3 regions of the Niveispirillum sp. FG148 genome follow, and region 2 is predicted to be linked to each of the others. Evidence: riboswitches for the same ligand, from Rfam matches in the RefSeq annotation. Region 2 holds a riboswitch; each other region holds the start of a gene.
What was found. Region 2 has a riboswitch for thiamine pyrophosphate ahead of thiO (glycine oxidase ThiO). Riboswitches for the same ligand answer to the same signal wherever they lie in the genome.
Positions count from the first base shown of each region.

Region 1: it holds a riboswitch for thiamine pyrophosphate, as region 2 does, so the genes downstream of both, ACODTW_RS13580 (ABC transporter ATP-binding protein) here and thiO (glycine oxidase ThiO) in region 2, are expected to answer to the same signal.
Region 3: it holds a riboswitch for thiamine pyrophosphate, as region 2 does, so the genes downstream of both, thiC (phosphomethylpyrimidine synthase ThiC) here and thiO (glycine oxidase ThiO) in region 2, are expected to answer to the same signal.

Region 1 covers NZ_JBMDKJ010000011.1:42,603-47,861, reverse strand. The annotation lists gene ACODTW_RS13590 (ABC transporter substrate-binding protein) at 1-757, opposite strand, end outside; gene ACODTW_RS13585 (ABC transporter permease) at 754-1,524, opposite strand; gene ACODTW_RS13580 (ABC transporter ATP-binding protein) at 1,521-2,297, opposite strand; TPP riboswitch at 2,290-2,394, opposite strand; gene ACODTW_RS13575 (nuclear transport factor 2 family protein) at 2,552-3,031, shown strand; gene ACODTW_RS13570 (acetoin utilization protein AcuC) at 3,081-4,223, shown strand; gene ACODTW_RS13565 (DUF192 domain-containing protein) at 4,261-4,749, shown strand; gene ACODTW_RS13560 (TfoX/Sxy family DNA transformation protein) at 4,761-5,033, shown strand; gene ACODTW_RS13555 (hypothetical protein) at 5,077-5,259, shown strand, end outside.
Region 2 covers NZ_JBMDKJ010000006.1:62,690-67,948, reverse strand. The annotation lists gene ACODTW_RS08550 (BaiN/RdsA family NAD(P)/FAD-dependent oxidoreductase) at 1-891, shown strand, start outside; gene ACODTW_RS08545 (thiazole synthase) at 1,011-1,781, opposite strand; gene thiS (sulfur carrier protein ThiS) at 1,785-1,985, opposite strand; gene thiO (glycine oxidase ThiO) at 1,998-3,146, opposite strand; TPP riboswitch at 3,140-3,240, opposite strand; gene def (peptide deformylase) at 3,404-3,910, shown strand; gene fmt (methionyl-tRNA formyltransferase) at 3,959-4,879, shown strand; gene ACODTW_RS08520 (thiamine phosphate synthase) at 4,879-5,259, shown strand, end outside.
Region 3 covers NZ_JBMDKJ010000037.1:374-5,632, forward strand. The annotation lists gene thiC (phosphomethylpyrimidine synthase ThiC) at 1-1,504, opposite strand, end outside; TPP riboswitch at 1,571-1,699, opposite strand; gene ACODTW_RS24990 (ankyrin repeat domain-containing protein) at 1,809-3,239, shown strand; gene ACODTW_RS24995 (DegQ family serine endoprotease) at 3,249-4,766, opposite strand; gene ACODTW_RS25000 (DUF2065 domain-containing protein) at 4,925-5,110, opposite strand; gene hflC (protease modulator HflC) at 5,169-5,259, opposite strand, start outside.

The DNA.
Region 1 (5,259 bases), on a different contig from region 2:
ACAGCTTCCACGCCTCTTCCGGATGGTTCACCAGATACTGGGTACCCCGCTCCACGGCGTTCAGGAACCGGCCCAGGCGCGGGTCGGACAGCTTGTTCTTGTTGGTGATGAAGACCAGTTCGTCATAGGCGGGCACCCCTTCCTCTTCCGGGAAGAAGGCGCGGCCGGGCTTGTTTTCGATGACCATCTGGTTCAGTTCGAAATTGCGATAGCCGCCGACGATGGCGTCCACCTGGCCTGCGAACAGGGCCGGCGATAGGGAGAAATTGACGTTCACCAACGTCACGTCCTTCAAGGACAGCCCGTGCTTTTCCAGCATGGCGCCCAGCAGCGCATCCTCGAACCCGCCGACGGAGAAGCCGACCTTCTTGCCCTTCAGGTCCTTGATGGACTTGATGGGGCCGTCCTTCAGCACGATGACCGTATTCAGCGGCGTGGCGACCAGCGTGCCGAACCGGGCCACGGGCAGGCCGGCATCGACCTGCAGGTGCAATTGCGGCTGATAGGAGATGGCGATATCCCCCTGGCCGGCGGCGACCAGGCGCGGCGGATCATTGGGATCGGCCGGCGCGATCAGGTCCACCGACAAGCCTTCATCCTTGAAATAGCCCAGTTCCTGGGCGACGTAGAGCGGGCCATGGTCCGGATTGACGAACCAGTCGAGCAGGACTGTCACCTTTTCTTGGGCCATGGCCGGCAGGGCGGTGACGGACAGGGCGGCCGCCAGGGCAGCGGCGCGCAGCCAGTTCTTCTTCATGGGCTTGGTTCCTTGGTGATGACGCTGTCGGGCAGCCAGGGCAGGGCCCGGCGGAGAAGGAAATCGACCAGCAGCCACAGGCAAACAGCCAGCAGCGCCAGGATGAACAGGGCGGCAAAGGTCAGGTCCGTCTGCACACGCGCCGTGGCATGCAGCATCAGATAGCCCAGCCCCGCCGAGGCGCCGACCCATTCACCGACGACGGCGCCGATGGGGGCGACGGCGGCGGCCATGCGCAGGCCGGAGCCGAAGGCGGGCAGGGCGGCCGGCAGCCGGATATGGCGCAGCACGGTCCAGGGGCTGGCCCCCATGGTGCGGGCCAGATCCAGCCAGCCGGGATCGGTGCGGCGCAGCCCGTCATAGAAGCTGGCCGTGACGGGGAAGAAAATGATCAGGGTGGCCATCGCCACCTTGGAGGCCAGCCCATAGCCCAGCCACAGCACCAGCAGCGGCGCGATGGCGAAGACGGGCACGGCCTGGCTGGCCAGCAGCAATGGCAGCAGCCAGCGGCGGGCGGCGGCGGATGCCGTCAGCGCCAGGGCCGCCAGCCCGCCCGACAGCGTGCCCAGCACCAGCCCCAGGATGATCTCCAGCGCCGTATATCCGGCATGCTGGGCCAGCAGCGCACGGTCCGACCACAGGCGGGCCGCAACCCGGTCCGGGCCCGGCAATATATAATGTGGCAGGTCGGCCAGATGCACCAGCAGGCCCCAGGCCAGCAGCAGCCCGGCCAGCGTGATAATCCCGCGCAGCAGGCGACCGGTCATGGCGCGTCCTCCGCTTCATCGCCACGCAAACGGGCCAGCAATTGGCCCTGCAGGGATAGCAGTTCGGGGTCGTCCGGCGGGCGCGGCACGGGGCCGGGGGGCAGAATGGGATCGGACAGAGCGGCTGGATGACCGGACAGGACCAGCACCTGATGGCCCAGGCGCAGCGCCTCCATCGGGTCATGGGTGACCATCAGAACCGTCCGGCCGGCCAGCAGTCCGGCCGCCAGATCCTGAAGCCGCAGCCGCGTGATGGCGTCCAGGGCAGAGAAGGGCTCGTCCATCAGCACGACGGGCCGATCCTCGAACAGGGTACGGGCCAGCGCCACACGTTGGCGCATGCCGCCCGACAGGGCGTCTGGCCGGCTGCCGGCGCGGTCGGCCAGACCAACGGCTTCCAGCAAGGACAGGGCGCGGTCACGGTCATCATGGTCAGCCCGGCCCCCACGCAACCTTACCCCCAACAGGATGTTATCCAGTGCCGTGGCCCAGGGCAGCAGCAGATCCTGTTGTCCCATCCAAGCGATGCGTCCGGCCACGGGCTGGGCATCATCGGCTGAAACGGCCCCGTCGCTCTTGGCCAGGCCGGCGATCAGGCGCAGCAGGCTGGTCTTGCCCACCCCGCTGGGCCCCAGCAGGCAGGTGGTACGCCCGGCGGGCACCGTCAGCGACAGGTCACGGAATACCACGCGGCCCCCGAACGACAGCGCGGCATCTTTCAAATGGATGGCGGGCGGTGGCGGGGTCGCGACGGGCCCCGGCGAATTGCGCATTGGTCACTGTCCCTACGCCGGTATCAGCCGGATCAGGTTCCAGGGGTCGTTCCGTCCGGAACCTCTCAGCCGACCATCGGCTCCCCCCAGTGAGATGCGCTGGTTATGACAAACCTGTGACCCCGCCGCAAGCGCATTGGTACCGGGCACGTTGCTGCCGTTGGACCTTGGCTTCCCTGTCGGTCCATTATCCAATCGGATATTGGATCGACATGGAGGATGCTATGCGCTGGTTGACGGGAGCATTCGCGGCCTTGTTGCTTGCCACAAGTTCTGTCGGCAGCGCCAATGCTGCGACCCTGCCGGAGGGGCCGGCGTTACGTCAGACCATGGAAAAGGTCGATGCGGACTTCTTCGAACTGTTTTTCGAAGGCTGCGACCCCGCCCGCGCGGCAACCCTGCTGACACCCGATTTCGAGATGTATCACGACAAGGAAGGGGAGGTGGCCCGGTCGGCCGCCAGCTTCATCGCCTTGTACAAGAAGAATTGCGAAGCCCGTCAGGCTCCCGATGCCTGGCGGTCGCGGCGCGAGCTGGTGCCGGGAACCATGACCCTGCACCCCATCGCCGGCATCGGCGTTCTGGAACAGGGTGAGCATGTCTTTTATGAACGCAAGGGCAACGGGCCGGAAAAGCTGGTGGGCAGGGCCCGGTTCACCCAGTTCTGGCGGCTGGATGCCGATGGGTGGAAGCTGGCCCGCGTCTTCTCTTATGATCATGAGGCGGTGAAATAGGCGGCGGGCAGGCTTGCCGCCCAGGTGACGCCTGCCTAGATTGCCGCTTATGCACGATCTCGCCCTGCCGACCGTCTGCGCCCTGGAACGCCCGCTTTACCTGGGGGGCGAGATTTATCGCCATTCCAGCTATGGGCCCAAACATCCCCTGTCGATCCCGCGGGTCAGCGTCGCCACTGATCTGATCCGGGCCATGGGCTGGCTGGCCGACGACCGGTATCGCGACAGCCCGCAGGCCAGCGAGGAGCAACTGGCCCGGTTCCATGACCGGGCCTATATCGCGGCTGTGGCGCGGGCGGAGCGGGACCAGCGGGTCGATCTGGCAACGGCGCAGACCTATGGCCTGGGCAAGCTGGAAAATCCCATCTTTCCGGAAATGTACCGCCGGCCGGCGGTGGCGGCCGGTGCGGCCATCCTGGCGGCCGAACTGGTGCGCGATGGCGGGGTGGTGCATTCACCGGCCAGCGGCACCCACCATGCCCGACCGACGCGGGCCAGCGGCTTCTGCTTCTTCAATGCGCCCGTTCTGGGGTTGATGGCGCTGCTGGACCAGGGGCTGGACCGCATCCTTTATATTGATCTGGATGCCCATCACGGCGATGGCGTCCAGGATGCCTTTCATGATGATGAGCGGGTGCTGACCGTTTCAATCCACGAGGAAGGGCGCTGGCCCCATACCGGCCTGCTGCACGATCGCGCCGGCGGCATGGCCCGCAACCTGCCCATGCCCGCCGGCCTGAATGACAGCGAGTTCCGCCATCTGGTGGAAGAGGCGATCATTCCCCTGACGGTGGCTTTCCGGCCTCAGGCCATGATGATCCAGACAGGCGCCGACGCCCTGGCCGACGATCCCCTGTCGCGCCTGTCCCTGTCCAATCGGGCGCTGTGGCGGGCCGTGGCCGATCTGGTGGGGCTGGCGCCGCGTACCATTGTCGTGGGCGGGGGCGGCTATAACCCCTGGTCGGTGGGACGGGCATGGGCCGGTATCTGGGCCGTGCTGAACGGTATGGATCCGGTGCAGGCCGACCTGACGGTGGAGGCGCGACAGGTGCTGCGCGCGCTGACCTGGAACCGCCGGGAAGGACGCAATCCACCAGACCGGTGGTTCGACCAGCTGGCCGATCCCCCGCATGAAGGGCCGATCCGCGACATGGTGCGGCAGGCAGCAGCGTCGGTGCGCGTTCTATGGTAAACAACGTCCATCAATTCCCAGCCTGAAGCCGGAAACCATGCCGCTGCGCCGTCTGTTCCTTGCTGCCGCCCTGACGCTGTCCAGTGTCACGCTTGCCGCCCCCACCGTCCTGGCGCAGGCCGCGCCTCAGACGGGCCTGAACCACGACACGCTGGTGGTGGAAACCAAGGGCGGGCAGCGTCACAGCTTCAATGTCGATCTGGCCCTGACCCCGCAGCAGCAGGCCCATGGTCTGATGTTCGTCGAGAAGATGCCCGACGAGAAGGGAATGCTGTTCCTGAACGATCAGGAAGGGCCGATGTCCTTCTGGATGAAGAACACCCTGATCCCGCTGGACATCATCTTCATCGATACCAAGGGCGTAATCTTGAACATCCAGCATGGCAAGCCGCTGGACCTGACGCCGCTGCCGTCCGCGGGGCCCGCCATCGCCGTGCTGGAACTGAATGGTGGCCTGTCGGCGCGGCTGGGGATCAAGCCGGGTGACCGGCTGCTGTACCCGGCCTTTGGTGTCCGACGTCCATAAAGGATGATGTGGTGGCCATCCCTAATACAGGGCCGAAGACCGCCGGTTGGCTGGCCGAGGTCGGACTGGACAGCGTGGACGCCCTGCGGGCCGCTGGTGCGATTGCCGCCTATGTCCGGCTGAAGCACCAGCATCCGGGGCAAGTGTCACTCAACGCCCTGTGGGCGATCTACGGCGCTATCCATGGCATACCGTGGAATCGTATTGATCCGGCCGTGAAACAGGAACTGCTGGATGCGCTGCCCCATGCGCATAGCGGGACGCGGCGGTCGCACAACCCGTGAAAGCGGCAGCCCAGCCGGTCGCAGGGCCGTGGTAGAATAACGGATGGTTTTCTACACGCCACCTTTGCAGCGCCCGCCAGCACCGGTTACTGCGCCGGTGAAGGACCGGCACGTTTCGGGCGTAAACCGGATCGAACCGCGGGACCGGCGCGAGGATGACGGGCGGGGCAAGCGCAGCCTGCGTCACCGGTTGATTGATCTGGTGATGGATGAGGTAGACGGGATT
Region 2 (5,259 bases):
GACGATGGCGCGGGCCGCATCCTGGAGATGCTGCTGGCCGAATGCGCCGATGCCGGTGTGGCGATCCGTACCGAATGCCGGATTGATGATGTGGTGCCGGGGACCGGTGGCGGCTTCACGCTGACCACCAGCCACGGGACCTTCACGTCCGACAGCTTCATCCTGGCCACGGGCGGCCCGTCCATTCCGAAGATGGGGGCTACGGATTTCGCCTTCCGGCTGGCCCGTCATTGGGGTCTGTCGGTGGTGCAGCCGCGCCCGGCGCTGGTGCCGCTGACCTTCGCGCCCGATGATCTGAAGAAGCTGGAGGGCCTGTCGGGCGTGCCGCTGGAGGCGACGGTGTCCTGTGGCAAGGGCCGGTTCCGCGAAGCGCTGCTGATCACCCATCGCGGCCTGTCGGGACCGTCCATCCTGCAAATCTCAAGCTTCTGGCGGGAAGGGCAGGCAGTGGCCATTGATCTGTCGCCCGATCAGCCCCTGGCCGACCATCTGAAGGGCCTGAAGCGCACGCGGCCGAAGGCGGAACTGAAGACCATCCTGGGGGAACTGCTGGCGCGCCGCTTTGCGGAACGTCTGTTCGAGGTGGGCCTGCTGGGGCCGGCCCCCCTGGTCAGCCGCCCGATGGCCGATATCAAGGATGCCGACCTGTCCGCCGTGGCGGCGGCATTGCACGCCTGGACCGTGCATCCCGACGGGACCGAAGGCTATCGCACGGCGGAGGTGACGGCGGGCGGTATTGATACGGCCGAATTGTCGTCCAAGACTATGGAAGCCAAGAAAATCCCCGGCCTGTACGTGGTGGGGGAGGCGGTGGACGTCACCGGCTGGCTGGGCGGCTATAATTTCCAATGGGCCTGGAGCAGCGGGCACGCGGCGGGCTTGGCCGCGTAACCGTCGTTGACACGGCATTGCCGCCCCCCAAAACGCGCCGGACAATGGGAGGGTGAGGGCCAGCGACTGGCGGTCCGTAATCCCGCCCCGGCATCATTCCGCCCTCAAAATAACCCCTGTTACGAGCCAATCAGCCCCAGTTCCGGGCTGGATGCCTCGGCCCGGTGGCGCTTGGGGATGCGGCCGGCCAGACGGGCCAGACGGCCGCCATCGACGCCGGCGCGCATGGCGGCCGCCATCTTCACCGGATCGGTGCTTTTCGACACGGCCGTGTTCAGCAGCACGGCATCGCAGCCCAGTTCCATGGCCAGCGCCGCGTCGCTGGCCGTGCCGATCCCGGCATCCAGAACGACGGGAACCACACTGTTCCGGCAGATCGTTTCGATATTGTAAGGGTTGAGGATGCCCAAACCGGTGCCGATCGGCGCGCCCAACGGCATGACGGCGGCACAGCCGACATCGGCCAGCCGGCGGCAGACGATGGGGTCATCGGTGCAATAGGGCAGCACCACGAACCCGTCGCGGACCAGTTCGTCGGCGGCACGCAGCAACTGTTCGACATCGGGATAAAGCGTCTCCCGGTCGCCGATCAGTTCCAGCTTGATCCAATTCGTGTCCATCGCCTCGCGCGCCAACTGCGCCGTCAGCACGGCATCCTTGACCGTGGAACAGCCGGCCGTGTTGGGCAGCAGCCAGACCTTGCCGGCCACCAGATCCAGCAACCCCTCGCCATAGCCCGTCAGGTCGGCGCGGCGAACGGACACGGTCAGGATTTCCGCACCCGACGCGGTCAGACTGTCCAGGAACACCTGCTGGTTGGGATAGCCAGCGGAGCCCAGGAACAGACGCGACTGGAAGCTTTTGCCCGCGATCTTCAACGGATCGGTCATCTCTCAACCACCCTGCAAAACCTTGACGATTTCCACCCGGTCACCGGGGGAAAGGATTGTATCGGCCCAGCGTCCGCGCGGCACGACGCTGTCATTCACGGCCACGGCAATGCCGCGCGCACCCGGATCAATGCCGTCCGCCGCCATGACGGCGGTCAGGGCGTAATCGTCCGGTTCCCGGTTCTTGCCATTCAGGATGATCATCGGCTTGTTCCCTTACGCCGCCTGGGCCGCCGCGAAACGGTCGGCCCCGAAGGCGCGGATGGACGGATCAACACGGCCCGTCAGGATCAGGGAAGATATGGTATCGGCCGTGATCGGGGCCAGCAGGATACCGTTGCGATGGTGGCCCGTGGCCAGCACCAGCCCGTCCAGGCCCGGCGCCAGGCCCAGGATGGGGGCGTCGTCACGGCAGCCAGGGCGGAAGCCCGTCCACATCTCCTTAATGGGCAGTTCCTCCACCCCCGGCAGGGTGCGCCAGGCGGCATCCAGCAGGGCCAGCACGCCGCCCCCCGTCAGCCGGTCGTCGAACCCCTTCTCCTCCGTCGTGGCACCCAGGATCAGGGTGCCATCGGCACGCGGCACCAGATAGATCTTGGGGCCCCAGACGACGCTGGTCAGCAGCGGGTGGGCCGGGTCCATGGACAGCGACATCATCTGGCCCTTCACGGGTCGCACGGGCGGCGGGCTGACCTGTCCCGCAATCTGCCGCGACCAGGCGCCGGCCGCCAGCACCACGATATCGGCCGGCACGCGGCGCTCACCCAGCAGCACACCCGTCACCCGGCCGGCCTGCACATCCAGGCCCGTCACCTCCGCCCCCTCATACAGCCGGGCGCCGGTCTTCTCCAGCGCCACGCGAAGGGCGGCGCAGGTCAGGCGGTTATCCACCTGCCCATCCTTGGGGCTGAACACGCCAGCGGCCGTGCGCGGGTTCAGGAACGGTTCCTTTTCCTTGGCCTGCGCCCCCGTCAGCCAGGTCAGGTCCAGGCCCAGTCCGCGCTGGAATTCGTAATTGGACCGCAGCAGCTCAACCTCGTCCCGCGTGCTGGCAACGACCAGGGTGCCGTCATTGCGCAGGCCCACGGGCAGGCCCGTCAGTGCCTGCAGCTCCGCCGCGAAACCGGGCCAGCGCGCCTGACTGTCCAGGCAGAGCGGCAGCAAGGGCTGTTCCCCCGGCTCTGCCTCCACGCCCGCGGCCAGCATGCCGGCGGCGGCGCGACTGGCAGCCTGGCCCGCCTTGTCGCGTTCGAAGATGTCGACCTGCGCGCCGGCCTGGGCCAGACGCCAGCCGATGCCCATGCCGATGATGCCCCCGCCGATGATGGCGACGCGCGGCTTGTCCACAGGTTTATATGACTTCATTTCCGCCTTCTCCCTTCGCCGGCATGATCCGGATCAGGTTCTATGGGTGTGATCTCAGCCGCCGTCGGTATGACAGCGGCACCCCAGGGTCCATGCGTTATGTCATGGCCCTGTCATGGACGCAATGCAAGGGCTGGATGGCGGGCATGGGCGGCCCCACCCTGTTCGCGCTTGACCCCAAGGCTTTCCGGGCATATTTGCGGCAGAGAGGGATATATTGTCCCACCCCCTTACGCTTTACGCCGGACGAAGGCCCCATGTCGCTGCTGCCCATCATCACCATCCCCGACACCCGGCTGAAGGCCAAGTGCAAGCCGCTCGACAATGTCGACGGGCGCGTGGTCCAGTTGATGGATGACATGCTGGACACGATGTACAAGGCGCCGGGCATTGGTCTGGCCGCGCCGCAGATCGGGTTGCTGGAACGGCTGATCGTGGTCGATGTCAACGACCACAAGACGGAAAAGCCCAACCCGCTGGCCATGGTCAACCCGGAACTGCTGTGGACATCGGACGAACTGGCCGTGACCCAGGAAGGCTGCCTGTCCATCCCGGAAATCTATGCCGAGGTGACGCGGCCCAAGATGGTGCGCGTGCGCTATGTCGACCGCGCCGGCGAAGTGCAGGAGATGGATGCCGACGGCCTGCTGGCCACCTGCATCCAGCACGAGATCGACCATCTGAACGGCGTGCTGTTCATCGACCATCTGTCGTCGCTGAAGCGCAACATGATCCTGCGCAAGTACAACAAGGCGCGGAAGTAACGGGCGGCCGCCCGTTATCAGGGACATACCGGACCAAAGAGGCTCCCCATGCGTCTTGCCTTCATGGGCACGCCCGACTTTTCCGTCGCCATCCTGGATGCGCTGGTCGATGCCGGGCATGAACTGGTGTGCGTCTACAGCCAGCCGCCCCGCCCCGCCGGCCGCGGCCAGCAATTGCAGGCCAGCCCCGTGCATCGCCGGGCAGACGCCCTGGGCATCCAAGTGCGCACGCCCAAAAGCCTGCGCAAGCCCGAGGAACAGGCGGCGTTCGCGGCCCTGGACTTGGATTGCGCCATCGTCGCGGCCTATGGTCTGATCCTGCCGCAAGCCATTCTGGACGCGCCGCGCCTGGGCTGCGTCAATGTCCATGCCAGCCTGCTGCCGCGCTGGCGCGGGGCCGCCCCCATCCAGCGTGCCATCCTGGCCGGCGATGCCGAAACCGGCGTGACAATCATGCAGATGGATGCCGGGCTGGACACGGGCGCCATGCTGCTGACCGAAGCGCTGCCCATCACGGCGCAGATGAACGCCGCCCAGTTGCACGACGCCCTGGCCGAAATGGGCGCCCGCCTGATGGTGGCAGCTCTGCCCGGCCTCAATGACGGCAGCCTGACGCCCGTGCCGCAGCCCGAGGCAGGCGTAACCTATGCCGCCAAACTGTCCAAGGATGAAGGCCGCCTGGACCTGACGCGCCCAGCCGTGGAACTGGACCGGCAGGTGCGCGGCCTGACGCCCTGGCCCGGCACCTGGATCGATCTGGCCAGCGGGGAAAAGCTGAAGGTGCTGGCAGCCGAAGCCGTGGCCGGGTCGGGCGCACCGGGCACCCTGATCGATGCCGGGCCGACCCTGGCCTGTGGTGAAGGTGCCCTGCGTCTGATCCGGGTGCAGCGGCCGGGCAAGGGCCCCGTCGACGGGGCCGCCTTCCTGCGTGGCTTCCCCCATGCCCTTGGGCAGAAGCTGACGGCCTGATGCGCCGCCCCCTGCCCCATCCGCCGCTGCTGTTGATCACCGACAGGCACCAGGCCGGGGGCGATCTGGTTTCGGCGGTGGCGGCCTGTGTGGATGCGGGTTGCCGCTGGGTCAGCCTGCGGGAAAAGGACCTGCCGCGCGACGAGCAATCCGCGCTGCTGACGCTATTGCGCCCTGTGCTGGCGGCCGTGGGCGGGGTGCTGACCATTCATGGCGATCTGGCGCTGGCTGCCCTGTGTGACGGGGTGCATCTGCCCGACGGGGCGGACATCGTCACGGCGCGGGCGATCCTGGGACCGGGGGCTCTGATCGGTGAGTCGTGTCATGACCGGGCCGGTGTGATGGCGGCGGCGCGGGACGGCGCGGATTACGCCACGCTC
Region 3 (5,259 bases), on a different contig from region 2:
GGGCGGCCAGCTTATAGGTGATGACGCCCACCTTCACATCGTCGCGGTCGGGCAGGCCCAGATGCTCCTTGGGCGTGACGTAGCAGAGCATGGAGGTGCCGAACCAGCCGATCATGGCCGCCCCGATACCGCTGGTGATGTGGTCGTACCCCGGCGCGATATCGGTGGTCAGCGGCCCCAGCGTATAGAAGGGCGCCTCGCCGCAGACCTTCAGCTGCTTGTCCATGTTGGCCTTGATCTTGTGCATGGGCACATGGCCCGGCCCTTCGATCATCACCTGCACGTCATGCTTCCAGGCGATATGGGTCAGTTCCCCCAGCGTCTCCAGCTCCGCGAACTGGGCGGCGTCATTGGCGTCGGCAATGCTGCCGGGGCGCAGCCCGTCGCCCAGGGAGAAGGCGATATCGTACGCCTTCATGATCTCGCAGATTTCATCGAAGTGGGTGTAGAGGAAGTTCTCCTGGTGATGGGCCAGGCACCATTTGGCCATGATGGACCCACCCCGGCTGACGATCCCCGTCACCCTTTTTGCCGTCAGCGGGATATGGGCCAGCCGCACGCCGGCATGGATGGTGAAATAATCCACCCCCTGTTCAGCCTGTTCGATCAGGGTGTCGCGGAAAATCTCCCAGGTCAGGTCCTGCGCCTTGCCATCCACCTTTTCCAGCGCCTGATAGATAGGGACGGTGCCGATGGGGACGGGGGAATTGCGGATGATCCATTCCCGGATGGTGTGGATATTGCGGCCCGTGGACAGGTCCATGACCGTGTCGGCCCCCCAGCGGATGGCCCAGACCAGCTTGTCCACCTCGTCCGCGACCGAGGAGGTGACGGCGGAATTGCCGATATTGGCGTTGATCTTCACCAGGAAGTTCCGGCCGATGATCATCGGTTCGGTTTCCGGGTGGTTGATATTGTTGGGGATGATGGCGCGGCCGCGCGCAATCTCGTCCCGCACGAATTCCGGCGTCACGTAATCGGGGATGGATGCCCCGAAATCCTCCCCGTCACGCGCCGCCTGTTCGGCCCGGCGCTGCCGGCCCAGATTCTCGCGGATGGCGACATATTCCATCTCCGGCGTGATGATGCCTTTGCGGGCATAGTGAAGCTGGGACACGTTTGCCCCGACCTTGGCGCGTAAGGGGCGGCGGCCGGCGCGGTTGAACAGGGGCACGGGGCTTTCCTGGCCTTCGCGCAGCCCATTATCCTCCGGCTTCACGCTGCGGCCGTCATAGGTCTCCACATCGCCGCGCGCTTCCACCCAGGACCGGCGCAACTCGGCCAAGCCCTGGCGGATATCCGTGCGCACGGCGGGATCGGTATAGGGGCCGGACGGGTCATAGACACGCACCGGCGCCTCGTTGGCGCTGGGCGACAGGTCGATCTCGCGCATGGCGACGCGGATATCGGGGAACCGCTCCCCCGCCACATGCACCTTGCGGCTGGCGGGCAGCGGGCCGGTGGTGACGCGGAACTCAGGATCGGTAATGGTGGTATCTGGCATCTGGACCTCCCGTTGAATGGAGATCCGGGCTTGGCACGAAGGTGCGGCGGCACATCGGGGGCAAACGGGGCCCTATGCTTCCATCCCTACGCCGGTACGACCCGGATCAGGTTCGAAGGGTTCCCGCGCCGGTGCCGCCCATTGGCGGTCCATGCGGTGTCTCAGCCCCTTGCCGGGGTTCCCCTTGGACGGGATGGAAACTGCGGGAGAAACAGGCAAGGTGTCAAGGGCGGGTGTTTCGGTATCCGCACGGTTGGCGTGCTGATAGGCTGCACCGCGGATACCCAACGGAGAACCGTTTCAGATGACCCTGCGCCGCACCCTGGCCATGCTGGCCGCCGGCTTGCTGCTGATCACGATGCCGGTCGCCGCCGATGAGGGGTATGAACAGGCGATTGCCCGGATGGGCCGCGACCCGGCTGCCGCCGATGCCGCCACCCGCAACCCGTCCACGCCGCTGATCAGCCTGGACCGGCTGCTGTTCCTGCATGCCTTCCGACCCGACGCGAAGGCGGAGATCGACCGGCTGGTGCATGACCTGACCGCGGCGCTGACCGGTCAGAACGATCCCTATCTGGAACAGGTGCTGGGCGCCCCCGCTACCTATGACGGCACGGACGACAGTCTGGTGGCGCTGCTGCGGCTGCTGTCCAGTGCCGGGGTGGTGCAGACGCAATCGGCCTTCTATGCCATTCCCTGCGATGTATTGCGGCGGCGGCCGGGTCTGCTGGCCGCGACGGAACCGCAGTTCGGCAGCAACCGGGACAATTTTCTGCCGCGATCGGGCTGCGACTGGGGGCGCGGCCATGTGGAGGGGTTCCCCGACGGGCAAGTGCAGGATTTCATCCGCGCTGCCACCCTGGCGGACGGCGGCTTCCTGGCCAACCATGGGGGCAGCCTGCGCTATGCCCTGGCAGGACAGCAGGCTGCCATCCTGGAACAGGCAAGGCTGGACCCGTCACAATTGCCGCCAGCCCCCAGGCAAGGGCTGCTGCCCTATCAGACCTGGTCCTATCTGTCGGTCGGCAACCGGGTTGCCCTGTCGCGCATCCTGCCCGTCTATCAGGCGGCCCTTCTCGCGCTGACCGATTTCTATCGCCCCTTGCAGGGTGACAGGGCCGGCGAAAGGGCACGCAACGCCCTGTTCGCGCTGGCCTGGGGCGCCGATTGCGGGGGCGGACCGCCGCCGGCCGACCATGCCCGCACCCTGCTGGTCGATGGCGCGCCTCTGGACACGGTGCGTGCCGCCATTGTCCGGCGGGGCGATGGCAAGGATGCCTTCAGCCGTTGCGCGGTTACCGCTGGCATCGACCCGCTGTCGCATCTGTCGGCAGCCCTGCGGCCGGAATTGCTGGCCGATACCGTGGCGATCGACGGCGTGGACGTTCGTAACGGCTTCGGCAAGACGCCGCTGATGGCGGCTTCCCAAGCGGACCAGGCAGAGGCTGTGGCCTGGCTGCTGGCCCATGGTGCTGACGTCAGGGCTGCGACGGATGTGACCGATGAATTCACCCTCCCCAAGCACGGGAAGCGCACGGCCCTGCATTACGCCGCCGCCAATGCCGGACTGGCCGTCATCGAGGCCTTGCTGAAGGCCGGGGCCGATCCGACCGTCAAGGATGATGAAGGGGTGACGCCCCTGGACTATCTGAATGGAAAGGGCCCTGTCCCGCCCAATCCCCGCCTTTCCGGCGCGGAACTGGACAGGGCCAGGGCCCTTCTCAACAAGCCGTAAGGCCGGTGCTTACTTGTCCTGTTCCAGCGCCAGGGCCAGGAAGGTCTGCTCGCCCTTGCGTTCGACCAGCAGCAATACGGCCTTCTGGCCGGCCTGACGGGCCTTGGCGACGCGGTCCTGCACGTCCGTGGGCGTGGTCACCGGGGCCTGGCTCACCTCCAGCACCACGTCACCGGGACGAAGCTGGCGCGTCTGGGCCGGGGCATTCTGGTTGATCTTGGTGATGACCACACCCTTCACGCCTTCCGCCACCTCGAACTGCTTGCGCAGGTCGGGGGTGATGGTGGAGACGGTCAGGCCCAGCGCGTCGATCTGCTGCTGCACGGCGCCGGGCTTGGGCGCGGGCTCGCCCTCCTCCTCGCCTTCCTCGGCGGCGGCGATCTGATCTTCCGGGAATTCGGCGAGCGTGATGGCAACATTCATCGGCGCGCCCTTGCGGGAGATGCCGACATTGACCTTGGTGCCCACCGGCGTGCCGGCCACCATGCGCGGCAGGGTGCGGTTATTGGCAACCTCCTTGCCGTCAAAGGTCAGGATGACGTCGCCGGGCTTCAGGCCGGCGGCGGCGGCGGGGCTGCCCTCCGTCACGGTGCCGACCAGGGCGCCCTTGTGGCTGGGCAGGCTCATGCTTTCGGCGATTTCCGGGGTCACCGACTGAATCTGCACGCCCAGCCAGCCGCGCCGCACCTTGCCGGCCTTGCGGATCTCCTCGATCACGGTGCGGGCCATGCTGGACGGGATGGCGAAGCCGATGCCGACGGAACCGCCGGTGCGGCTGTAGATGGCGGAATTGATGCCCACCACGTCGCCGGCCAGATTGACCAGCGGGCCACCGGAATTGCCCTGATTGATGGCGGCGTCAGTCTGGATGAAATCATCGAAGCGGCCGGCGCCGATATCGCGGGCGCGGGCCGAGACGATGCCGGCCGTGACGGTGCCGCCCAGGCCGAACGGGTTGCCGATGGCCACGACCCAGTCGCCCACCTTCAGCACGTCGCTGTCACCCCATTTCAAGGGCGTCAGCTTCTGCTTGGTTTCAACCTTCAGCAGCGCCAGATCGGTTTCCTTGTCCGTGCCGATCAGCTTGGCCTTCAGCTCCGTCTGGTCGGCATCCTGGAAGATGACCGTGATCTCGTCGGCACCATCAATGACGTGGTTGTTGGTGACGATATAGCCCGACGCATCGATGATGAAGCCGGAACCCAGCGACTGCGCCTTGCGCGGGGCACCCTGGCCCTGCTGGCGTTCCATGAAGTCGCGGAAGAAATCCTCGAACGGGGAACCAGGCGGGAAGTCCGGCATGGGCACGGCGCCGCGTCCACCCGGCTTGGCCTGGATGGTCTGACTGGTCGAGATATTGACCACGGCCGGCAGGGTCTTTTCGGCCAGGGGGGCGAAACTCTCGGGCGCACCGCGCTGGGCCAGCGCCGGGGCCGGGGTGGCGACCAGCAGGGTCGCGACCAGCGGCAAAGCCGCAAAGGCGGCCGCCAGACGGGCGGCGGGACGGGAGCGGAAGAACGCGGTCACGTCAATCTCCAGGGGCCAGTCATCCGCGCCCCGGATCGGAGGCGCGCACCGGCAGCCCGGCCCAAAGGGGACCACCGACACCAGGGAATATAGGCTGCCGAAGCCCCGCTGCGAAGCCTTCCTTCGTCGCGGACTGGAAAGGTTGGTCCCAGGCGGCCCTATCCGCGCACCACGGCCACGGCCAGAACGCCCAGAATGGCCGCGGCCAGCCCCACCCGGCGTAACATCACCGGGTCCATGCCGGTAATGCGCCCGGCCATGTCGCGCATGGAATTGGGGGCCACGGCGTATAAAAGCCCCTCGATGACGAAGACGAGCGCCAGCGCGGTCAGGAAATCTTTCAAGGCAGAACCCGCAATTAAAAGGCCGCGCTGGCGAAAAATCGCCCGCGCGGCCTTTCCATCAACGCTTGGCGACGCCGGTGGTGTTGTTGAAATAGCGGAAGAACTCGCTGTCCGGCGACAGGACCATCTGCGTGTTCTCCCCCTTCATG